One region of the Bradyrhizobium sp. AUGA SZCCT0182 genome, then DNA from elsewhere that is predicted to be linked to it. Evidence: predicted binding sites of a transcription regulator. Region 1 holds the regulator's gene; the other holds the start of a gene.
What was found. Region 1 encodes LexA, which represses DNA repair genes until DNA is damaged. Its sites were predicted from a motif close to TGTTCNNNNTGTGTTCNG; they were not measured.

Region 1 (9,341 bases):
CGATCTGGCGCGCGACCGCGTCGGTGCCGCCGCCGGCGGCCCATGGCACGATCAGCGTGATGGGTCGCTCCGGGAAGGCCGCTTGCGCGTTGCGGGCGCCGAGCAGGCTTAACGCTGCAAGCGAAGCAAGGGCAACATTTCTGGCCAGACGTTTGGCATCGCGGATTACTTGGCGAAGCATTCGCAAACCCTCCCGATTTTGTTTTTGATGCGCCGGGCATTGCACCGCGGCGCGCGCTTTTTGCGCTACCCGCCATTCGGGCGGCGGAGCGCCGGCATGTCAAGGGGAAGTGCCGGCACGTGGCGCGGCGGAACGCCACGATGGGTGGGAGAAGCGTAGGACGTAAAGCGGGGCAGCGGCGGTGTCAGCGCTGTGCGGCCTTGGCGGGATCGGCGTAGGGGCGGGCGGTGACGTGTTTCATGCGGGATGCAAATCCATCATATGTGCTTCGTATATGTGACGGTCGGCCGTCGCTATGTCGATCGTGGCGCCACAGAAACAGCGTGCCCGTGCACTGGTTGATTGCGTCGGCAACGGCAGGCCAGCGGTACTCGCTCCCGCGCTGGGGCCGTTTCCATTTTGGTGAATATTACAGATTACAGGTCGATCTCGAGGTAGGACCGGTGCATTTTTGTCGGTTCTTTGTTGCCATCAAACAAGACTTGAACAGAACCTTGTGCGGCCGTCCACCCAGGAATACGCACTACCGTGCCACGAGACTTAGTTCGGGGCGTGCGCGATTTCCCTAGCTCACTCAACCGGACGCGATCTCCCACGTGAAATTCTGGTAGAGGGTCGTCGCTCTGACGTCGATTCATTGGAAACGTTCCGCGGGCCGCATCTTCAGGCATTCACTTACCCATCGCCTTCATCTCGATCTCGACGGGTCAATCGAGCGCGAGGACGCCCAAACCGGTGAGCCTCGGTATTCCTTCTTGCATCTCGACGAAGCCCAGATCCACGAGCGCCGCTAGGTCATTTTCGCTGACGGGCGTCAATTTCGTTCGCTTACTTCTGATATCACGCATCGCCCAGCGGAGGCGGATCGCGGTGTCAAGGTTTAGTCCGGACAGCAATGACTTTGCTTGCTCCGCCCGTCTCAACGCATCTTCGGCATCGGGTGCAGCGTCAACTGCAGGGGCTTGAACAGAAGGCTCCTCTTCGTTTGGTGGGTCAAAGGATGTTGCCGGCGCGGGCTCAATCTGGGTCGAAATTAGTGGAGGCTCGCGGAATATCTCCGCAAGAACCTTGTCCATCTCCTGAAGTTTATCCGTACTCATTTTTTGGCCTTCAACCCCCGGACAAGCCGAATTTGTCGCGATTGCAGATCCAAATTAGCGCCGGACAGCCGTCTCCAAGAACTCCTGCACAGAGCGCGGCACTTGATCGTATTCGACAAATCGTCGGCGCAGTTCGTCGGCGATATCCATGGTCACGTCCCGCGACCAGCCGTCGACGGTATTGAAGGCTACGATGCGCGCCGGATGCCCACATTCGTCGTTCATAAGGTCTTGGATCAGCGTCTCGCGATCGGTACCCGCTTCGTCGGTCTCGCGCCATGCTCGGCCTAAACGGGCGCCGAAATCGTCCAGCACCAGATAAACGTCCCGGTCCGCTTCTCGCGGCACGATCGACGGTGAGCGACGCATAACGGAACTCCCGGTCCAGAATACAATGCCAGCCTCCAGAAGGACGAACCGAAGCCGTCAGTCGAAAGCAAACCCATCGGTCTATTCGTTAACAAAAACATTCGATCCCGTGCGTGGGCCTTTGGGGGTAATCCCGGACATTCATGAATCCGGCTTACAGGACCGGGATTCAAGCTAGCCCCGGCGGATTCGTTCCAGGCGGTCGGGAGTCTGGAACTAAATCTGGCCTGCGCGCATTCCGGCTTATGGTTGAAGGGTTGGGAGATAGCAGTGTGCAATGGCAACTACACATAAAGGCGAGTGCTGCTGCGGCACGGTTCATGTGGAGGTATCAGGCGAGCCGGAAGCAATGGGCTACTGCCATTGCAGTTCGTGCCGTTCATGGTCAGGCGGACCCGTCAACGCTTTTAGTCTCTGGAAGCCCGAGGCGGTCCGAATAACATCGGGCATGTAGGAATGTTCCAAAAGACCGAGGTCAGTAAGCCGCAGTACCGTAAAAAATGTGGCGGGCACCTAATGACCAATCACCCGCCCTTGGGACTGGTAGACGTCTTTGCAGCAACATTGCCAACGCTGAAGTTTACGCCGGGCGTACATATAAATTACTCAGAAACAGCTCTGCCCATGCGCGACGGTGTGACCAAGTTGAAGGATGTTCCGAAAGAGTTTGGTGGCTCCGGAGAGGTAATTTCAGAGTAGGCGCGCGCCGCGAATAGTGCTTCTTTCGCCACCGGCAGAAGTTACGAATGATGCACGCCTTGATCAGGCGGGAGCGCAAAGCTTCTCAGTCACCGGTAGCTGCCGAGTCGGGGCGGTGATGGGAACATCATGCCGCGCCGTAATACCGAACCGATGATCAAAACAAGTCGAGGTCAGGGACGCGTTTTTTCAGAGCCAGCCAAATAGCTTCCCGATCCAATACCCGAGACGGGGGATATAAACTGCCTGTGCAGGCAAGTTGGTCTTTTGGCGCCATCGAACAACACGGTAATGCCCGTGTTGGTATGACTCACCTCGACAACGATGCCATTCAGATTAGCCAGTTCCGGGCATCGAGCAGCGCCTAGCTTACTCGTCTTGAAGCGAGTCCCGACAACTATCCTGTCGATTTCCCGAACCATTGCAAATCTTCAAAAATAAATTTCGCTAAAGCGGAATAAAATAATAGGTACCAGCGGACACTTAATGCGTGCCACCAAGTTGGCAAAGATTAAACACCTTAACCCATCATCTTTCCATCACCCGTTTGGGTCAGCGGTCATGCCAAGGTCACCTGCATGTTGCAAGGCGGCGACAGTTCATTGAACCCGCGGTCCCGTGGCACTTAGCGACGCTACCAGCGCAGCCAGAGTGGGAGTGCGGCTCTGTTGCGGAACCGCACTGCGTACGCGCATGCGGGATAAGCAGGCAAGCATGCAAGAAAAGCGAATCGACTATGCCGGCTGGTTTGTTACGCTGTCAGCAGCCCTCACGCGGGCTAAAGAAGCAATGATACCCGACTTAGCCCCGCCCTAACCGGCGGGGTTTTTCGTCTAGAGAGGGCGCCTTGACGCCGATGCCGCCGGTTTCTTGCGCTGGAACGTCCCCACGGCTCACACCAGGCGTATCGGCACCGTCTTCGCCTTCAGCCCTAGCGCCGGTAGTGTCTCGGTTTGAAATTTCGGAATGAAAGAGGCCGCCAAATTGAGGCGACTATCGCAACAGACTCGGCCTTCACCAAGTCTGGCTGCCGACGGCAGAGAAGACTGCGCCCGAAGACGATTTGCTGTTTAGGTCTACTGGGGTGCGGCCGCTAGTTGGGGCGGACTTCGTAGCTGCAAGGACTAGTCCCGCCCAGCCACCGGCGACTGCATCGAGTTCGGAGGCGGTCAATTCGTAAATCGAGGTCTGGTTGGTCATTGTCCCGCTCCATGTTGTGGCGCTGTGCGCCGTTGATCTGGAGCGAGTATGCCGGGTGGCGATCTGACGTGCTGTGACGAGAGTCATATTGACTGCCGATGTCGTCAGAAAATCAACTTTTAACGGTCACCAGTCATCCTGAAGGCAATCGCGGAACGGACCCCAAAGCCCCCGCGAGAGTGATGCGTAAAGGAAACCCGCCGGGGTAGTTACCGGCGGGTTTTTCTTCCCACAGCAGTCTTGAGAGCGCGGGGCTTCGCTCCCGCGCGCGCGGCGCCTTTCCCCTATATTCCACTTCCGTTCTGCTAGCCGGAACCTCACACCTTCCGGTAGCTTTGTCCCCGCGAGCGTATCGTGTGGGTAGCTTGATGTCGGAGCAGGGCAACACGTCGGGCCAAAGGCGAGGCTACGCCGGCACGTGGCCGCCGCGTGGGGCGGCGCCGGTCGGCGGTCTCGCGCCCCAGCGTCTTGCGCTGTGGCCGCCGCTGATCGAGACCTTGCGGCAATGGGCGCGCGCGGAGGCGGGGGCGGGGCGTTTGCTGCCCTGGGTGCCCGTCGCCTTCGGCACCGGCATCGCCTTCTACTTTGCCGCCGACCATGAGCCGGTGCTGTCGGTCGCGGCTGTCACCGCCATCGTGCTGTGCGCGGCGGCGTTCTTGCTGCGGCGGCACAAAATGTTTCCGGTCGCCGTGATGATCGCCGCCGTCGCCGCCGGCTTTGCGATTGCGACCTGGAAGACGGCTCGGATCGCGCATGGTGTGCTGGCGCGGCCGATGTTTTCGGTGGCGCTGACGGGATTTGTCGAAACCCGCGACATCCGCGAGCGCACCGATCGTTTTGTGCTGCGCGTCGTGACCATGGAGAGCGCGCGCGACGCGACAAAAATCGAACGGGTGCGGCTGTCGGTCAAGAAGGGTACCGCGCCTGACGTGGGCAGCTTTGTCGAATTGAAAGCGCGGCTGTTGCCGCCGATGTCGCCGCTGCGGCCCGGCAGCTACGATTTCGGCCGCGACATGTTCTTCTCCGGCATCGGCGCCTCCGGCTTCGTGATGGGCGCGATCAGGACCGCGGAAGCGCCTGATGGCGGCGGGTGGAAGCTGCGCTATTCGGCGTTCATGCAAGGCATGCGGGACGCGATCGATGCGCGGATCAGGACCACGCTGGAAGGCGACAAGCGCGCGATCGCGACCGCGCTTCTGACCGGCCGGCGCGATGCGATCTCCGAGCCCGTCAATGACGCGATGTTCATCTCCGGCCTTGGCCATGTGCTGTCGATATCAGGCTATCACATGGCTGTCGTCGCGGGCGTCGTGTTCTTTGCGGTACGGGCACTGCTGGCGCTGTTCCCGACGCTCACGGTTGGTTTTGCGATCAAGAAATGGTCGGCGGTGGCGGCACTCGCCGCGTCGGCGTTTTATCTGTTGCTCTCCGGCGCTGAAGTCGCGACCCAGCGTTCGTTCTTCATGACGGCCGTGGTGCTGATCGCGGTCATGGTCGACCGCCGCGCCATCACGTTTCGAACGCTCGCGGTCGCGGCCCTCATTGTCTTGACCATCGCACCGGAGGCGCTGGTGCATCCGAGCTTCCAGATGTCGTTTGCGGCGACCCTCGGACTGGTGGCGCTGGTGCAACTCGGCATGCCGCGCCTGTTCGCGCAGCCGGATCATTCCGCGACGGCGCAGGTGGCGCTGTGGGGCGGCCGCGAGATCACGATGCTGCTCCTGGCCTCGCTGGTGGCGGGCCTTGCCACCACGCCTTACGCGGCGTTTCATTTCCACCGGGTGACGCCCTATGGCGTGCTCGCCAATCTCGCGGCGATGCCGGTGGTCTCGGCGCTGGTGATGCCGGCGGGCCTGCTCGGCCTGGTTGCGATGCCGTTTGGTTTTGACGGTGTGTTCTGGGCCATCATGGGCGTCGGCATCGACTGGATGATCGTTGTCACGCAATGGGTCGCGGCCTTGCCGGGCGCGGTTGGTCGTGTGCCGGCGTTCGGCATCGGCCCGCTGATTGCGGCGAGTCTTGGCATCATCCTGCTCGGCCTGTTGCGGACGCCGCTGCGCTATACCGGCGCGGCCGTGGTGCTGGTGGCGGCGGTGTGGGCGGCGAGGGTGCCGCAGCCGGACATCCTGATCTCCGCCGACGGGCGCAATGTCGGTGTCCGCGGCCAGGACGGCAAACTGCATTTGATGCGCGCGGCCAAGGGCGCCGCGAGGGATGGCTTCCTCGTCAAGGAATGGCTGGCGGCGGATGCCGACGCCCGAAAGCCTGCCGATGCCTCGCTCACCGAGGGCGTCTCATGCGACGAGAGCGGCTGCGTGATGCAAGGCGCCGGTGGCGGGTTCGTGGCATTGGCGCTGCGGCCGGAAGCGCTGGCGGATGATTGTGAGCGCGCGGCGCTGGTGGTCACCGCAAGGCAGGCGCCTGCGGGGTGCGGCGCCTCGGTGATCTCTGCGGAGCGTCTGCGGCGGCAGGGCGCCATGGTGCTGCGGCGAAGCGGCAGCGGATTTACCATCGATGCCGTCAAGCTCCGGGGCGTCGATCGTCCATGGTCGCCGGCGATCGCGGGCGAGGGGGACGCGGAAACAACCATCCTCGCGCCGCGCCGTACGGCGCCGCGTGCGGTCGATGCGACCCCGTCGGAAGCGGATCTCCAGGCCGAGGAATAAGGATTCACGTTCCCCGGCGGGGCGCGACCGGCGGCGCGGAATTCAACCGGTGGAAAGCGGTGTCGCCGTGTCCGCCTTCGTTGTTGTGCGCTCGGGAATCGGATGCACCACCGGCAATTGCAGCACGGTGACGCGCTGCCCCTCGCAAAGCTGCGTCACCAGCACATGGCTGCCGTCGGGAAATTCGATCGCGTCGTGGTGACGTTCCTTGATATGCGGATCGATGGTGTTGAACTTGCCGACGCGAAAACCGATCGTCCGCGTCCAGATCCAGCGATTGTCGTATTTGACGTCTTGCGCGAAGGCCAGTTCGGTCCCGGGCAGCATGCAGACCGCGACTGCGGGGTCGCGTTCGCTGGCAAAGCCGCGGGTCGAGGTGCCGCGGAAGGTGGTCGATATCAATGTCTCGCCGACCTCAGCAGGACGCGTTGCCATCGCGTGCAAACTATAGTCACACATCGGATCGCTCCCTCGTAAGAGATAGAGACCCGTGCCTCCCTCGAGGCGCTGGCCTCTATCAGAGTGGACTTGAGCAAAGTCTATTCCTGTTCTGGGCAATAGTGCGACGGAAAGGCCGGCGTGCCCGATCACAAACGCGCTACGGCGGCTGCGGATCTTCGGGCATCGGCGGCAGCGGCAGTTCGAAGGCGCCGAGATGGAATTGCTCCCTTCCGTCGTCGGCAATCCCGGGCAGCGCGACCAGCGTGAACGCAGCCTCCGGATATTGCTGCCAGATCGCGAGATCTTCCGCCGTCACCATCAGCCAGCCGAACCGGAGCATGTAGCGGCCCGGCTCGGTCACGAGTCCAGCCCTCTGCCAGGTGATCTTGGTGATCATACTGCTGACCACGTCTCGTCCCCCCGGTTTTTGCGTCTTCGAGTCGAAGAAAACGCGTCAAACCAACCATCCTTGCCCGCACAGTTTTTGCCGCATTCTGGGCAATTGTGCGACGCGCGGCCCCACCGTTCTCCGTCAGGGCCGGGTCTTGATCTTGCAGCCAACAACGTGGATGCCCGGCACAAGGCCGGGCATGACGAGCTTACGGATGTCGTTACCGAACAGAAGCGCCCGCGAAAGCGGGCCGCCCTCAGTACTTCCGGTACAGCCCGATCAGCTTGCCCTGAATCCGGACCCGGTTCGGCGGCAGGATGCGGACTTCATAGGAGGTGTTGGCAGGCTCCAGCGCGATCGAGGCGCCGCGGCGGCGGAAGCGTTTCAGGGTGGCTTCCTCCTCGTCGATCAGCGCCACCACGATATCGCCGGTGTCGGCGGTCTCGTTGCGCTGGATCAGCGCCATGTCGCCGTCGAGAATGCCGGCGTCCACCATGGAATCGCCGCGGACTTCGAGCGCGTAATGTTCGCCGGAGCCGAGCATGTCAGGCGGTACGCTGATGGTGTGGCTGCGGGTCTGCAGCGCCTCGATCGGGGTGCCGGCGGCGATCCGGCCCATTACGGGAACGGCGACCGGACGGTTGCCATCGTCCTCGGCGGGCGCGCTGGCGGCGCGGACCTTGCCGAGCGTGCCTTCGATGACGCTGGGAGTGAAGCCGCGGCGGCCGTTGCCGTTACCGGCGCCCGCAAGCTCGGGCAGCTTGATGACTTCGATGGCGCGGGCACGGTTGGGCAGGCGGCGGATGAAGCCGCGCTCTTCCAGGGCGGTGATGAGGCGGTGGATGCCGGACTTGGAGCGGAGGTCGAGCGCATCCTTCATTTCGTCGAAGGAGGGCGGCACGCCGGCTTCCTTGAGCCGTTCGTTGATGAAACGCAGAAGTTCATACTGTTTGCGCGTAAGCATCTCGAGCAATCCCCCGGTTGGCGCGTCGTAATTCGTGGTCGTTCAGTTCAGTTGCGAGTGCGGTCTCAAATTCGGAAGTCCAAAACTCCCATTTGTAGACACTAGCTCTCGAAACAAATCATGAACGGACACTATATGTTCGATACATGTTCCGCAACCACTTAATTTCAGGTGAACGCGCGCCGACTTCGCCCGAACAGGCCGCCGCGATGCGTCATTCCGGCAGGCGCAGGAACTCGCATGGCGTGCCTTTCGGCAGCGCCGGCGCAAACGGCGGACGTATCAAAAGCGCCCGTGCCGCAGCGAGATTTCCAAGCAGCGACGAGTCCTGGTGGCTCACCGGCACCGCGATCAACGCACCGTCCTCGCGCTCTTCAAGTCGTGCGCGAAGATAGTCTTCGCGCTGATCGTTGGCGGGGAGATCGCGGCCGAGCAGGGCGGTCTCACGCGCGTGATGGATGGTTTTTCGGCCCGACAGCGCGCGAATCAGCGGCACCAGAAACAGGAAACCACAGACATAGGACGAGACCGGATTGCCGGGCAGGCCGATCACCCGCATCGCCCCGAGGCGCCCGTGCATCATCGGCTTGCCCGGCCGCATCGCGATGCGCCAGAACGCCATGGCGACGCCCTCGGCCTCCAGCGAGCGCTTGACGAGGTCGTGGTCGCCGACCGAGGCGCCGCCCATCGTGATCAGGATGTCGGCGCCCGATGCGCGGGCGCGGCGGATGCCGTCGGTGGTCGCCTCGACCGTGTCGGCGGCGATGCCGAAATCGATGGTCTCGGCGCCCTCGGCCCGCGCCAGCGCGCGCAGCGCATAGCCGTTGGAGTAGACGATCTGGCCGGGGCCCGGGATCGAGCCCGGCATCACCAGCTCGTCGCCGGTGGCGAGCACCGCCACCTTGGGGCGGCTGATCACGGCGAGTTCCGGATAGTTCATGCCGGCGGCGAGCGACAGGTCGCGTTCGGTGAGGCGGCTGCCCCTGGTGAGCAGCACATCGCCCTCGCGGAAATCGGCGCCGGCGGCGCGGATATGCCGTCCCGGTTTGGCGGTTTCCGTGATCGTGACGTGGTCGCCGCTGGCAGCCGTGTCTTCCTGGATGATGACGGCATCGGCGCCATCAGGGATCACGCCGCCGGTGAAAATCCGGACCGCTTCGCCCGGGCCCACCATGCGCTCGAACGGGCGGCCTGCCGCGACTTCGCCGATCACCTTCAGCCGCGCGGAGAGGTCGGCGGCGTCGGCCGATCGCACCGCATAGCCGTCCATCGCGGACATCGCCTGCGGCGGCTGGGTGCGCTTTGCCGCAAGGTCGCGCGCGAGCACGCG
Region 2 (9,341 bases), on a different contig from region 1:
GCTCCCATCGATGAATTGAGTGTCATATCAGTCATGGCAAACCCCCTGAAATACTAACGGCGGTTAATCTTTTGACCGATGGAGTTGAAGGTTAGATGACAGGGGCGGCGTCCACGCGTGCGTGCCGGTATGTCAGGGGCGCGCCACCCATTCCCCTCGGAGCATGGACATCAGGCGCATCGACCGGAAGGCTCCGTCGGGGTTCCGGTGCAGATCGCGAACCACGCCTTCCTCGACAAACCCGGTTTTGAGGTAAGTCCGGTAGGCCCGTTCATTCTCAACGAATACAAAGAGTTCGACGCGATGCGCCGCCAGATCTTCGAAGCAGATCTGCAGGACCGATCGCAGCAGGCCCGATCCGACGCCGCAGCCGGGGGTTCCAACCGCGATGCGCCTGAGCCGAACGCATTGGTTGGCGCTTCCGATGCCTTGTAAAATGGCAAATCCGGCAATCTCCGTTCCGTCGCAGGCCACCAGATATCGGGAAGACGGGTTTTCGATTTCAGCGGCGTGCTGTTCGGTCTCCCATCGGCCGATCAGACGCACATAGCCTTCCACGCGTTCGATGCGCATGATGGCGGGATGTCAGATTTACGCGCGGTTTGAATCTGCATGGCGGCAGTTTGGCGTTGCCGCGCCTGCCGGGCAATGCCAAGGCAAGAAGCCGCGAGGGGCGATCGCCGCAAGGGATGATGGCCAAGGGATGATGGCCAAGAGATGATGACCAAGACAGGTCGCGCGCTGCACGGCACCGGGGCTAGAGGAAACCGCACAGCGCGCCGACCCCATGGGAACGTCATGGCGTAAACAGGACGCCCCAACCCCTCCCCAAGAGAATGAGATAGTATCATCGATCAATTGAAGGTTGTACATTTATTTGTCAGTTTTCGAGGGGGCGGTAACGGGAATTTGCGGTTCCCCAATTGCCAGTTCCGATTGAATCGGAACTGGCAATTGATTCTTGGTTTGACGCGTTTTCTTGACGCGAACCGGTATCCACTTCGCTTTGGGATGCGCGAAAATTCAGGCAGCGTGCGCCGATTTTCGCAGCAAGGCTGCCGCGATTTTGAGATCGGCCACGAAGCGCTGATACTCTTGCGCCTTGGCGTCGGCGTCCGGCAGCCGCAGCAAATAGGACGGATGCACGGTGACAAGAGCCGTCGCGCCGTCCTCGAGATCAATCAGGCGTCCGCGGCTTTTGTTGATCGGCGTGATTTTGCCGAACACGCTCTGCGCTGCGGTAGCACCCATCGCCACAACCAAGACAGGCTTGATGGCGGCGCGTTCGCGTTCGTACCATTGCCGGCAAGCCTTGATCTCAGCTGTGTTCGGCTTCTGGTGCAGGCGGATTTTCCCGCGCGGCACAAACTTGAAATGCTTCACGGCATTGGTGACGTAGACTTTTGAACGGTCGATGCCGGCCTCATCCAGTGCACGATCCAGCATTTGGCCGGCCGGTCCGACGAACGGCTTGCCCGCGAGGTCTTCCTTGTCGCCGGGCTGTTCGCCGACCAGCATGACCTGGGCATTCTGTGGGCCTTCGCCGAACACGGTCTGGGTGGCGTCCTTCCAGAGCGGGCAGGCGCGGCAATCGGCGGCTTCTTCCCGCAGCATTTCGATGTCGTCGGCTGCCTGTTTGCGTTTCATCGGCGGTTCCTGCCGCTTCTGCGATTTATGCGGTTCGCTCGCCGCATGCGCGATCATGGCGCTGGCGGTGCGTTCGGCACTCTCGATCAGAGGCTTAATCAACGAGGCCTCCGGCAGGTTCCGCCAATATCGCTTCGGCATTTCGGTTTGCATGGCCTTCACCTTCAGCCGGGCGGGATTGAAGATGCTGGCATAGTAACGCCGCCAGGTTTCCTCCAACCGATCTTCGGTCGGCGCCTCGGCCTTAGCTACCCCCGGCGTGATCGAAACGGCATGGCCATCCCAATGCGCGCAGACGTCAGGCGTCAGGATCGACCAGGGCATGTCGGCAAAGCGCCGGGCGAAGAACGGCGCGGCCAGCTCCACGATATGATGCTCCGGCTCGAACCAGGCGACGAAATGCGATTTCTGCTCGCGGCCGATTTCACGGAAGCGCACAAAGGCGTGCATCTTGTGCTCGTCGCGGTGCACGGCCTTTGCCATCGCCGCGACCTCCGCCACGTCAGGATCGGTCGCAACGACAAGCAGGTCGTGGTTGCCGCGTAGCCGCCACAGCAGGCGATAGAGGATGGCAAAGCGTTCGCTATTGCGATGCAGGATCGCGGCTTTCACCAGCTCGACGAATTTGGTCGGGACGTTGAAAGTCGCATTTGGCGGGTCGGGCAGTGGGGTGGTCGATTCAAACAATTCGGGCGCGTCACCTTGCACACGCCATGTCACGTCGGCCGGGCTTACATCATTCAGCACCAGCGTCCGTGCCGCCTTACGCCAGCCGTCAAAATCGGTTTCGCCGTCGAGGGTGATGTGGTGCATGTCTCTCCTCCTCGTCATTGCCTGCGACAAACGCGAAGCGTTTGCGCAAGGGAGCGAAGCGACGAAGCAATCCATTCCTCCGCTTGTGGCGCTATGGATTGCTTCGCTTCGCTCGCAATGACGACTGTGGTCAAAACCCAAACCCCAATTGCGTCGCCTTCGGCCTGAATCGTTCCGCCAGCTTCGCCCCGTCGAGCAGATGCGGCTGCGGGCGGTGATCGCTGAGAACGATGAACGGCAGCGCCTTATTCCTCGGGATGTGCAGCCGGGCGAGATCGGCCGCACGGATCGATGTGACGCGGCGCGTGGCGATGATGCGATCGACGGCCTTGCGGCCGAATCCGGGCACGCGCAGCAGGTCCTCGCGGCTGGCCCGGTTCACATCGAGCGGAAACCGGTCGCGGTGCCGCAATGCCCAGGCGAGTTTTGGATCGATATCGAGCGGCAGCATGCCGGCGGCTTCGTCGACGATCTCGCCGACGTCGAAACCATAAAACCGCATCAACCAGTCGGCCTGATAGAGCCGGTGCTCGCGGACCAGCGGAGGAGCGGCCAGCGGCAACGCGCGGCTGGCATCCGGGATCGGGCTGAAGGCGGAATAATAGACGCGTTTGAGTTTGTAGGAGCCATAGAGATTGGCGCTGGTATGGAGAATGGTTTTGTCGTCGGCCGCATCCGCGCCGATGATCATCTGCGTGCTCTGGCCGGCCGGAGCGAAGAGCGGCGGCTTTGCCTTTGTTACGGTCTTGTTGTTGTTATTGTTGTCCTGCGCTTCATCGAGCTTGAGCCGCAATCGGCCCATGGTGCGGCGGATCGCGCGCACGTCTTTTTCCGGCGCGAGTTTGGCAAGGCTGGCTTCCTCGGGCACTTCGATGTTGATGCTGAGCCGGTCGGCATATCTGCCGGCCTCGGTGATTAGCGCATCATCGGCTTCCGGAATGGTTTTCAGATGAATGTAGCCGCGGAAGTGATGCTCCTCGCGCAGTTTTCTCGCGACAGAAACGACCTGTTCCATGGTGTAGTCGGCGCTGCGGATGATGCCGGAGGAGAGAAACAGGCCTTCGATGTAATTGCGGCGATAGAAGTCGATCGTCAGCTTCACCACCTCGTCGACGGTGAAGCGCGCCCGCGGCACATTGCTGGAGGTGCGGTTGACGCAATAAAGGCAATCGTAGTTGCAGGCATTGGTGAGCAGGACTTTGAGCAGCGAGATGCAGCGGCCGTCCGGCGCGTAGGAATGGCAGATGCCCATGCCGGGCGAGGTCGAGCCGAGGCCCTTGCCGTCGCTGGAATCCCGCTTCTCGGTGCCGCTGGAGGCGCAGGAAGCGTCGTATTTGGCGGCATCGGCCAGGATTTCCAGCTTGCGTTGCACGTCCATCCTTGAATCCCTTTGATTCCGCTTATGAATCGCCTGAGTAGTAATCCCGATTGACTCTGCCGGGCCTGTTAGCTTTATATTAGAACATATCATGAACAAATGAACCAGCAGCGGGTTCATTTCAAAACCAGCAATGGCCCACAATTTCCAAGGAGCGGCGCATGACCGGCGCGCGCATGAGCACGCTTGCAAGTTTGCGCGGCCGCATCGAGCGCATCGAGGCGGGCGCGGATACGCATGCGCTTCACAAAGTGGCGCTCGGCCATGCCGAGGCCGATGCGACGCTGTGCGGCGGCCTTGCCCGCGCCGCGGTGCATGAAGTCTTCGCCGAAGGACATCAGGGTGCGGCGGCGACGGGATTCATCGCGGGCCTTGCGGGACGGGTGACATCGCGCCGGCCGCTGGTCTGGGTGCGGCAGGATTTTTCGGAAATCGAATCCGGCGCGCTGTCGATGAGCGGGCTCGCCGAACTCGGCCTCGATCCGCGGCTGCTGGTAACCGTGCGCGCCGCCGATGCCGACGCGGCGCTACGGACCGCCGCCGACGCGCTGGCCTGCGATGCGCTGGGCGCCGTGGTGCTGGAAGTCTGGGGCGAGCCGCGCCAGCTCGATCTCGTCGCCAGCCGCAAACTGACTTTGGCAGCGCAGGCTTCCGGCGTCACCGCATTGCTGTTGCGGCTGGCGGCGACGCCGCAGCCCTCGACCGCGGAGACAAGGTGGATCGTGCGCGCGGCGCATTCGCCGCCATCAGCACCCTGGCATGCGTGGGGCGCGCCGGTGTTCGACGCCGAGCTCGTTCGTAACCGTCATGGCCCGGTTGGGCGGTGGATCATGGAATGGAAATGTGATGAGTGCCTTTTCAGCGAACCGGCGAATTCTCAGCCTCTGGCTGCCACGCCTGCCCATCGACCGCATCAAGCGGCAGCTTACGCAGGGCAGCGCAGAGCGGGTTGAAAATAATTTTCACCACGCGGATGCTGCGCCGCCCCCTCTCCCGCTTGCGGGGGAGGGTCGGGGTGGGGGTGTCTCCGCGAGTCATGCTGTTCGTGTGTCCCCGCGAGCGGGAGAGGTGCCAGCCCCCACCGTCGTCGTCGCCAAGCAAAACAACGCGCTGCAGATCTATGCGCTCGACGATCTCGCGGCGCGCTCCGGCCTCGAGATCGGCCTGCCGCTCGCCAATGCCCGCGCGATCTGTCCGGAATTGACGGTGTTCGATGCCGATCCGGTTGCGGACGCCAAGACGCTGGGCGATATCGCCGACTGGTGCGATCGCTTCACGCCGCTAGTGGCGCTCGATCCCCCGCACGGGCTGTATCTCGACATCACCGGCTGCGCCCATCTGTTCGGCGGCGAGCGCGCGCTGCTGCAGACCCTGTGCGGCGCGCTGACCCGCAGAGGCTTTGTCGTCAGCGCTGATATCGCCGGCACCTCGATCTGCGCACGTACGATGACGCGCCATGCGTCGGGGAAAATCATTGCCGATGGCGAGGAGGCCGACGCCGTCGGCCCGCTGCCGGTCTCGGCGCTCGGCGCCGATAGTGCGATCACCAGCGGCCTGCGCCGCGCCGGACTGAAAACCATCGGCGACGTCGCCGCGCGCGCCCGCCACGAGATCACGGCGCGATTTGGCGCCGGCTTCACGACTTTGCTCGAACACGCGCTGGGGCAGGGCGATGCGCCGATCAGCCCGCGAAAACCCTTGCCGGATTACATCGTCGAAAAACGCTTTCCCGAACCTGTTGCCACCGACACCGTGATCGCGATCAACCTGTCCTCGCTCGCAGGCATGCTGGTCACCGCGATGGACAAGCAAGGCAAGGGCGCGCGGCGGCTGGAAGCGAGTTTCTTCCGCACTGACGGCGCGGTGCGCAACATTACGGTCGATACCGGCCGTCCGGTGACCAAGCCTGAGGTGATCGACCGGCTGTTTCGCGAGCGGCTCGATGCCTTGAACGATCCGCTCGATCCCGGCTTCGGCTTTGACCTGATACGTCTGTCCGCCAGCCGCACCGAAATCGTGGTGCAGCAGCAGCGCGATCTCGACGCCAATGTCCATGACAATGACGAACTGGCCGCCCTGATCGACCGCATCGCGGCGCGGATCGGGGGAAAGCGGGTGGTCGTGCATCTGCCGCAGGACACCCATATCCCGGAACGCGCGGTGCTGGCGGTATCGGCGCAGCATCATCTGGCGGCCGCGACAGAGGCCGCCTGGCCTGATCGTATCGCGAGCGAGCCGCCGCTGCGGCCGCTGCGGCTGTTCGAAAGACCTGAGCCAATCAACGTGCCGTTTGCGTCCGTGCCCGACGGGCCGCCGCATCAATTTACCTGGCGGCGCGTCACCCATGCGGTGGTGCGGGTGGAAGGCCCCGAACGCATCGCGATGGAATGGTGGAAGCAGAATGGCGAGGCGCTGACGCGGGATTATTTCCGCATCGAGGACGCGGAAGGGCTGCGGTTCTGGATTTTTCGCGATGGGCTTTATGAGGGCGAACTCAAAAGCGACGAGGAGGGTGAACCCGTTCTGCCCAAATGGTTCGTGCACGGGCTGTTCGCATGAACAGCCCCGGTGTGCCAGCGCCTGCCTATGCCGAAATCGGCATCACCACGAATTTCTCCTTCCTGCGCGGCGGATCAGATCCGCGCGCCTATGTGCAGGAGGCGAGCCGGCTTGGTATTCCCGTGATCGGGATCGCCGATCACAACACGCTGGCCGGCGTGGTGCGCGCCTGGAAGGAGCTCGACAATCCCGAACTTCTGCACAAGCCAAAGCTTCTGATCGGCTCGCGCCTCGTCTTCATGGACGGCACGCCGGATATTCTGGTCTATCCGCGCGACCGTGCCGCCTATGGCCTTCTGTGCCAGTTGCTTACCCGCGGCAAGCGCGGCGGCGATACCGAGCGGATCGCCAAGGGCGAGTGTCATCTGAAACTGGATGACCTCCTGGAATTTTCCGAGGGCCAGCTCTTGTTGCTGACGCTGCCGCATCGCTTCGACTCGGCGGAAGCCTTGAAAATTCTGGACCGCCTGAAGGCGAGCCGCGCCGATGGCGTGTGGCTGGCCGCAAGTCTCCTGTACCGCGGCGACGATCGCCGCCGGCTGGCGCGGCTGCATCTGATATCGCTGACATCAAAGGTGCCGCTATTGGCGACCAACGAGGTTTTGTATCACGATGCCGCGCGCCGTCCGCTACAGGACGTGCTGACCTGCATCCGCGAAAAGACGACCATCGAGGCCGTCGGCAAGCGGCTCGAGGCCAATGCGGAACGCTATCTCAAGCCGCCGCACGAAATGGCGCGGCTGTTTCGCGATCTGCCGGACGCGATCGCCGAGACCATGCGCTTTGCCGGCCGTATCAATTTCTCGCTCGATCAACTCAAATATCAATATCCGGACGAGCCGGTGCCGCCGGGCAAGACCGCGCAGCAGCATCTGGAAGATCTGACATGGCAGGGTGTTATCAGCTATTTTGGTGGAGAGATCGATGACACGCTCCGCGCCACCTTGCACAAGGAACTGGCGCTAATCGCCGAGCTCAACTACGCGCATTATTTTCTCACCGTGCACGACATCGTTCATTATGCGCGTAGCCAGAACATCCTCTGCCAGGGCAGGGGATCGGCGGCGAATTCGGCGGTCTGCTATGTGCTCGGCATCACCTCGGTCGACCCGACCAAGGTCGATCTGTTGTTCGAGCGGTTCATTTCCAAGGAACGGCTGGAGCCGCCCGACATCGACGTCGACTTCGAGCACTCGCGACGCGAAGAGGTGATGCAATATGTCTACCGGCGCTACGGCCGCCATCGCGCCGCGATCATTGCCACCGTCATCCATTACCGGCCGCGCAGCGCGATCCGCGATGTCGGCAAGGCGCTGGGGCTGACGGAGGACGTCACCGCGGCGCTGGCCGATACGGTGTGGGGCAGCTGGGGCAAGGGCCTCAACGAGATGCAGGTCAGGCAGGCCGGGCTCGACCCTGCGAATACGATGATCGAGCTCGCGGTGGCGCTTGCGGCCGAACTGATCGAATTCCCCCGGCATTTGTCGCAGCATGTCGGCGGCTATGTGCTGACGCAGGACCGGCTCGATACTTACGTGCCGATCGGCAACGCCGCGATGGACGACCGCACCTTCATCGAATGGGACAAGGACGACGTCGACGCCCTGCACATGATGAAGGTCGACGTGCTGGCGCTGGGCATGCTGACCTGCATCCGCAAATGCTTTGATCTGATCGCCGATCACAAGGGTGAGCGATACGAACTGGCCGATATCAAATCGGAGGACGACGACGAAGTTTATCAAATGCTGCAGCGGGGTGAATCGCTCGGCGTGTTCCAGGTCGAGAGCCGCGCCCAGATGAACATGCTGCCGCGTTTAAAACCGCGGACCTTCTACGATCTCGTCATCGAGGTCGCGATCGTGCGGCCCGGCCCGATCCAGGGCGACATGGTGCATCCCTATCTCAAGCGTCGAAAAATGCGGCCTGAGGATATCGAATATCCCTATCCGAAGGGCGGCAACAAGGATGAGTTGCGCAACGTGCTGCACAAGACGCTGGGCGTTCCCTTGTTCCAGGAACAGGCGATGCGTATCGCGATCGAGGCGGCGGAATTTACCTCCGAGGAAGCCAACGGATTGCGCCGCGCCATGGCAACGTTCCGCAATCTCGGAACCATCGGCAAGTTCGAAGCCAAGATGGTCGGCAACATGATCCGCCGCGGCTACGATCCCGAGTTCGCCAATAATTGCTTCAACCAGATCAAGGGTTTTGGCTCTTACGGTTTTCCGGAAAGCCATGCCGCGAGTTTTGCGCAGCTCGTCTATGTCTCGTCATGGCTCAAGCATTACCATCCCGATGCGTTCTGCTGCGGGCTCTTGAACTCGCAGCCGATGGGCTTTTATGCGCCTGCGCAGATCGTCGGCGACGCCCGCAAGAACGGCGTCGAGGTGCGCGGGATCGACGTGTCACACAGCTTTGCGCAGAACACGCTGGAACAGGGCGAAGGGAAATATTGCGCCGTGCGGCTCGGCTTCCGGCAGATCGATGGTTTCAAATGGGCCGATCCGGATGAGGAGGGATTGAAGGCCCTCCAGTCGTCATTCCGGGGCATCGCGTCAGCGACGAACCCGGAATCCATTGTACCGCATCCGCGTAGCAAGATGGATTCCGGGCTCGCGCTACGCGCGCCCCGGAATGATGGTGGGACCGACGACTGGGCCGACCGCATCATCGCCGCCCGAACGCGCCGTCCCTTCACCTCGCTGGAAGAGTTCGCCCGCGACACCGCACTTCCAAAACGCGCGTTGATCCTGCTGGCGGATGCCGATGCGTTCCGTTCCCTCGGGCTCGATCGCCGCGCCGCGCTGTGGGCGGTGCGCCGGCTGCCCGACGATGTGCCGCTGCCGCTGTTCGAGATAGCGGTGGCGCGCGAGCAGCCGGACGAAAACGCCAAACCGCTGCCTGACATGCCGCTGCCGGAGCAGGTGGTCGCCGACTACCA

Region 2: a site for LexA is predicted at 3,919-3,936, ahead of JQ611_RS05430 (putative DNA modification/repair radical SAM protein). Genes of this name have one in related genera too.

Annotation. Positions count from the first base shown of each region.
Region 1 covers NZ_JAFCLY010000006.1:7,094-16,434, reverse strand. Annotated here, with positions in the region: gene JQ611_RS08775 (tripartite tricarboxylate transporter substrate binding protein) at 1-181, opposite strand, end outside; gene JQ611_RS08770 (hypothetical protein) at 889-1,281, opposite strand; gene JQ611_RS08765 (hypothetical protein) at 1,336-1,650, opposite strand; partial or broken gene JQ611_RS08760 (GFA family protein) at 1,928-2,349, shown strand; gene JQ611_RS08755 (ComEC/Rec2 family competence protein) at 3,918-6,215, shown strand; gene JQ611_RS08750 (hypothetical protein) at 6,258-6,674, opposite strand; gene JQ611_RS08745 (hypothetical protein) at 6,814-7,053, opposite strand; gene lexA (transcriptional repressor LexA) at 7,304-8,011, opposite strand; gene glp (gephyrin-like molybdotransferase Glp) at 8,226-9,341, opposite strand, start outside.
Region 2 covers NZ_JAFCLY010000003.1:196,695-206,035, forward strand. Annotated here, with positions in the region: gene JQ611_RS05415 (inorganic phosphate transporter) at 1-35, opposite strand, end outside; gene JQ611_RS05420 (GNAT family N-acetyltransferase) at 133-573, opposite strand; gene JQ611_RS05425 (UdgX family uracil-DNA binding protein) at 1,024-2,460, opposite strand; gene JQ611_RS05430 (putative DNA modification/repair radical SAM protein) at 2,591-3,838, opposite strand; gene JQ611_RS05435 (ImuA family protein) at 4,000-4,791, shown strand; gene JQ611_RS05440 (Y-family DNA polymerase) at 4,685-6,397, shown strand; gene JQ611_RS05445 (error-prone DNA polymerase) at 6,409-9,341, shown strand, end outside.